One region of the Brevibacillus sp. AG genome, then DNA from elsewhere that is predicted to be linked to it. Evidence: predicted binding sites of a transcription regulator. Region 1 holds the regulator's gene; the other holds the start of a gene.
The links. The regulator LexA, encoded in region 1, represses DNA repair genes until DNA is damaged. The targets are predictions, from matches to a motif close to CGAACATATGTTCG.
Positions count from the first base shown of each region.

Region 1 (3,148 bases):
CTTCACCACGCACGATCTCGCGTCCCATCCGGTAAAACGCTTCTTTGCTCTCACCGGAATAATAAAGACTGGCGATAGGCGCGCGCCAATCCACGACGACAGAATCAAACGTATCGCTGCGTACAATTCCCCGTTTTCCTATGTAGACCTCATCCAGCTCGTAGATTTCATCTTTCAAGAAATCCACTCTGCCGAAATATGGCTTCTCTCGACCCTGATCTTCCAGGTAGCTCAATTCCTTAGCCTTTTTATAGTTAACAACCTGTTTGACATAATCATCTGTTGCCTCGCGAATATCATTGCGAAGCTGCTCCATTTCTTCGTCGATCGCTGAAATTGTTTCATCCAGCTTTTTTTGTTCCAATTCATAATCACGATGCTGTGTACTCACATTCATTCCCCCTCACATGTATCGTGTCATTGAACGACTCAGGACCATTGCCTGGCCAACCATATTCCAACCGCACAAGAAAGTAGACCGACTCCCAAACTAAGCAGAGCGTACAAAGTGCCACGTAACAGTTGGCCTTCTCCCCAAAAAGAGACTACTTCCAAGGAGAAGCTTGAGAAAGTCGTAAATCCTCCCATGACCCCCGTTGCAAATAAGAGGTAGAGTGTCGGAGATAAAAAGCCACGTTCTTTCCCCAGCACGAACAAGATGCCGATGATCAAAGATCCACAAACATTGGCGATCCAGGTTCCCCACGGCCATCCCGGCTGATTCGCGAGCAAAGACAATAGGTAGCGCAAAAGAGAGCCAACTGCTCCTCCAACCGCCACAGCTATCCACGCCATCGCTTTCCCTCCCTGGCTATCACAGCTTATGTATGTCACAGAAAAAGACACCCTAGCGTCAAGCGAGGATGTCTGTCGTATCAGTAATTGTTATCTTACTGTTTTGGCTTATTTTCTTCAAGGTCTTCCACATAACGGATGGAATCCAAATTTGCTCTCAATGAAAGCTTAACGGCGTCAATGTACTTTTGGCGCAATGCTTTTTGTTCGAGCTTTTCCTCTTCGGTCAAACCTTCTTCGCGCGATTTTTTGACCAATTCGTTGATGCGTTTAATTTCTGCGTCAGATACCACTGCTGGTTCCTCCCACTCTGTAGTAGTGCCGCTTCATTATACCACATTCGAATGATCCCGCAAGACAGCCGAACACTTACGGAGTATCAGGAAGGATGAGAGTCTGACCTGGGTAAATCCTGTTGCTCTCTAAACCGTTCGCATCCTTAATTTCTATTATATAGTCCCGAACATCCATCTGATCTGTATTGTATTGAACAGCTAACGACCATAGGCTATCTCCAGATTGTACAGTTACTTCTATGCCTTGTGGCTCCTCCATTGGCGAAGAAGCAAACACTAGTTCGGTTAACAGGTAAAAAAAGAGAGTAAATGTAATAAGAAACAAGAGAGCTTGTCCTCTCGTGATACCAAAACGAACACGACGTTCTTCTTTTTTCTCGAAACGATTACGTACTGTCAATGAATTCATAATGATAGCCTCCTCGCAAACATACGTTCTGATCACTTGTAGCCTCATAATAAATGAGAACATATGTTCATGTCAACGATGAATCGAACTTATGTTTGTCGAACGCAAGCTCCCATGGTATAATATAGGAAAATATGTTCGAGAAATCAGGGGTGTCTTTCTATGTCAAAATTATCGAGTAGACAACAAGCCATCATCGAGTTCATACGAAAGGAAGTTCGTGATAAAGGATATCCGCCATCTGTACGTGAAATTGGGGAGGCAGTTGGACTAGCTTCCAGCTCAACTGTACATGGGCATTTGGCACGCTTAGAGAAAAAAGGCCTCATTCGTCGAGATCCTACCAAACCTCGTGCCATCGAATTGCTATCAGATGAAGATCGTTTTCAAGACAATTTCGAAGACTCTGTCGTCCGTGTGCCAGTAATCGGAAAAGTAACCGCTGGACAACCGATTACTGCCATTGAGGATGTAGAAGAGTACTTCCCGCTTCCAGACAATATCGTGACTTCTGACAAGGTCTATATGCTGCGCGTCTCCGGGAACAGTATGATTGATGCCGGGATTCTCGACGGAGACTACGTCATTGTTCGCCAACAGCACGTAGCCAACAATGGTGACATCGTCGTAGCCATGACAGAAGAAGACGAAGCGACCGTTAAAAGATTTTTCAAAGAAAAGAATCACTTCCGTCTCCAACCGGAAAATGCCACGATGGAACCGATCATCCTGGAGCATGTCACTATTCTCGGTAAAGTCATCGGTGTTTATCGACTCATTCACTAGTTCCCACGTAAAAAAGGACAGCCGAGGCTGTCCTTTTTGTTTTCTGTCTATTATCTGGCGATAAAAAACCAGATGATCATCGTAACTTGCAAGATGACTTTTACGACTGCACTACCCAAAAATCCGATCAGTGAGCCTACGCCCGCTTTCACTGCTCTCTCCATCGACTGCTTCTGTACCATCAACTCTACAAGAACGACGAATACGAACGGCAAGATCAGCATACCAAACGGTGGGAAAACGAAAATCCCGAGGATAATACCGATCGCAGCAGCGATGGACGACCATTTGGACCCTCCGTACCTTTTTACGAAGTACATATTTGTCAGCAAGTCAGCACCGTAAAGCAGAATGCTTAGAACGACCATTCCCCACCAAAAGGATGCCGGCAATCCCGCTCCCGGATCTGCAATGAAAAAGTGATAGAGCAAAAAGCCCGCCCACAGTAATATCGTATCAGGTAAAACGGGTAAGAAAATTCCTGCGATGCTTAGCAAGAACAATAACACAACCACTACCCACAAAAATATTTCCATCTACTACACTCCCTTCATTTAGGTATACGAGTGATTATCGATTTCGTTGCGTACTTATTCACTTTTGTCTAAACTATTTTAAAAGAAAGCAGACATGGAGGTAGTCTCATGAGAAATTGGCATGATCTCTCCTACTTGGGCAGAGGGACGATTCGCCAAAAAGCAGCGTTGGAAGCGATTCAACAGACGAACATCATGGAAGTACTATCCGATTACCACCCAGTGCTTGCCGGAACCATCCCATTGGACATTGATGTTGTGCAAAGCGATCTGGATATTATTTGCGAGAGTCATGATCTGGAGCAGTTTGAGCAGGCTGTTCGTAC
Region 1 is NZ_JAQMYO010000001.1:1,808-4,955, reverse strand. Features, by position in the region: gene POF51_RS00040 (HelD family protein) at 1-391, opposite strand, end outside; gene crcB (fluoride efflux transporter CrcB) at 430-795, opposite strand; gene POF51_RS00030 (DUF896 domain-containing protein) at 891-1,088, opposite strand; gene yneA (cell division suppressor protein YneA) at 1,165-1,500, opposite strand; gene lexA (transcriptional repressor LexA) at 1,663-2,286, shown strand; gene POF51_RS00015 (DUF456 domain-containing protein) at 2,337-2,822, opposite strand; gene POF51_RS00010 (DUF4269 domain-containing protein) at 2,931-3,148, shown strand, end outside.

Region 2 (3,148 bases), on a different contig from region 1:
CACCAAGAATCCGTTTTGAAAATCATCCGTATGCTTGACGCAATAGTCCCGATAGGTGATCATATCCGCATAAAAGCGCCGGAAGGAATGAACCGTCTGCCCAAATACCTTGATCGCCGGCATTCCACGTACATACTGGACGGCAGATCCATTCATCCGTTCTAGCGAATCGTAGTACCTCTTGATATTTTCTTTTGTTTTCGTCCCGGAAAACGTAATGATCTGCACAATCAATCCCAGTATGATCGGCACGACGCAGGCCAGCGCCAGCCAGACGTTCAAGTAAAACATCACGCCAATCATGAGCACCGTTGTCACGACTACATGCACCAAATCCGGAAGCTGATGCGCGACAAACGTCTCGACCTTTTCCACATTTTGCTCCAATGTTTTTTTGACTGCACCGGTAGACGTCCCGTTGAGCCAGCCAAGCGGTAAACGGCCGATATGCGCAGCCAATTTGACTCGCATTCCGTACAAAATGCGAAACGCAGCGATATGAGACACCATCCCGCCTGCATACATCATGACCAGACTTCCCACGAGTCCCAAAAGCGCAATAACTCCCCACCGAATCATGTACGCCCCGTCCGCCATTGTGGGAGACGCTGCATGCGTTAACAGTTCGCGTAAAATAAAGTAGACCGATGCATAAGGCACCAGCATGCATATTGCGCTCAAGGAAGACAATATCGCCGAGACGACGAGCAAGCCGCGCTTCTCATCCGCAATCTCCAGCAAGCGACGCACGCCTTTTTTGGGCTGCATTCCCTCTTTGCTCTCCATTGTCGTCATTCCTGTTCTCCTCTCTCCTGCTTGCTTCTTTTGTCCTATCCCTTATCATAATGTGACCTTCTGCCCTCTACCGCCGATTGCCGGATAGATCTTACCCCTAGCCGGAGCATTCTTTTATTTGGGAACAACAACACGGTCATAACCGTTTTGTTTGACCGCAAGCGGTTGCATCCAGCTTTATGAAAAACGTCGAGATGTTTCGATCCCCCAATGAGAGGGGACGTTTTTCACACAAAAAAACCTTTCCCACTTGGAGGCTAGCTCCCACGGAAAGGTTGCGTTGGTTTTTTCGATTATGGTTGGACTACTTTTTCTTTCGCTTTCGTTACGATGTGGTGACCGAGCGGCAAGCCGCGCTGCTCCAGCTCATCAGCTGTCACAATATGGAGCGTCTCACTTTTACACGGCATGGGCATCAAGCCGCCCAATGGACTCATCACTCTTCCGATCGTGTCTGTCTCAATGAGCACGTACAGGCCTTTTTCCTCCAATTGTTGCATGAATTCTCCCCAACGCTTGGAAGTAATTTGATCGGCGTGCTTGGTGAATATGACACCCATTTCTTGTGCTAGCATGTTAAATCTCCTTTGTTCTATCCGTCAAATATATGCTTCAAAAGATAATCTAACAATACAGGGAAACCTCTCTTCTGGCAAAATCCGTGTAAGCCAAAAAAACACGAAAAACGGTTGTTTTTGACCGCTTTTCGTTTCAGGAATCTCGCATCTTCTTCGCACACACCGTTTCATCGCGGCACGCTGTTTTTTGCAGCTTGCTTTTGAAAAAGAGACCTATTTTTGTCTATTTACTGTGTTATTCTTGTGCACTCCCCATCATGTACCTATTTTCCTTTATTCAGAAATTCGTTGCCAGCTTCACATGCAGCAGTCGGGCAAAAGGAACCCAGTGGACCTCAGAGCCTGCCCGAAGCTTGAGGCGTCGCGCTACTTGGTCAATATGGATGGCCTGGGGGCATTTTTTGCATTCCAATTATTCTCATTGCATCACGAACATACATTCGGTATATAATAAGAATATACGTTCGCATCCATGACGTGTATGGACTTTGCAGTACATCTACGAATCACCAACTTTACAGGAGTGAAATGCCGTGCCTCAAGAGCGAACCATTATGTTAGTTGACGGACAATCATTCTATGCTTCGATTGAAAAAGCGGCCCGGCCAGACTTGAAAGATAAGCCAGTCGCTGTAGCTGATCCCTCTAGAAGATCTGGTATCATTCTGGCTGCTTGCCCCGTCGCCAAATCACGCGGTGTAACAACGGCCGAAAGAGTCGGCGAGGCGCTTGCGAAATGTTCCGATTTGGTCGTAATACGCCCCCGAATGCAAACATATATCACCGTATCCTTGCTTCTTACCGAGATCTTCGAGTCATTTACGGACCAAGTCGAACCTTATTCCATCGATGAACAGTTTCTTGATGTTACAGGTTCTATCAGTTATTTCGGGGCTCCGGAAGAGATTGCTCACCAGATTCAGACACACGTTCTGTTATCAACAGGAGTTTGGACGCGGTGCGGAATTGGACCAACGAAAGTGTTAGCGAAAATGGCTACTGATAATTTTGCTAAAAAAATGCCCGCAGGTATCTTTAAACTTGGTTTCGACAATTTAGAATCTGTATTATGGCCGTTACCGGTACATCAAATGTTTATGGTTGCCTCTCGAATGGCTCGTCATTTTACACGTATGGGTCTTTACACGATTGGCGACATTGCGCGTCTGGAACTGGGTGATTTTAAAAAGCGTATGCGAAAAGAGATGGGCAAGCAAAGTGATATACAGGCGGAATATTATTGGCAAACAGCACGTGGAATAGACCCTAGCCCTGTCGTGGCAAGTATTCGTAATAAATTAAAATCGGTTAGTCACGGCAAGGCGCTCAGAAGCAGCCTTTATCGGAAGATTGAAGATATCGAGGTCATACTGCTGGAATTGGTGGTGGAGGTCTGTCGTCGCAGCAGGAGACTGGGTTACATCGGGCGAGTTGTGTCCGTCGGAGCAACGGAAACAGATGGTCAACATTCGATATTGTCGTTTAATAGACAGGTAACACTTCCACAACCTACATCCCTTTCACATGAAGTCGCAGCAGCAGCTCTCGGAATTTTCCATAAACATTGGAGCGGTATGCCCGTTAACCACCTATCTGTTGCATTGACTGAGTTGACAGACGATAACGTCATTCAGCTTACTTTTTTCGACGACCGGATCAAAGCGTACAGCCTGGAGAGAGCGACTGATGAAATTAAGGATAGATACGGCAGCGCCGCTATTATGAGGGCATCATCATTATTACAGTCCGGAGTAGCCCGTGAGAGGGCAGAACAG
Region 2 is NZ_JAQMYO010000002.1:437,898-441,045, reverse strand. Features, by position in the region: gene POF51_RS07135 (ABC transporter ATP-binding protein) at 1-768, opposite strand, end outside; gene POF51_RS07130 (hypothetical protein) at 1,089-1,370, opposite strand; gene POF51_RS07125 (DNA polymerase IV) at 1,907-3,148, shown strand, end outside.
Region 2: POF51_RS07125 (DNA polymerase IV) is a predicted target of LexA. The motif match lies at 1,803-1,816, and genes of this name have one in related genera.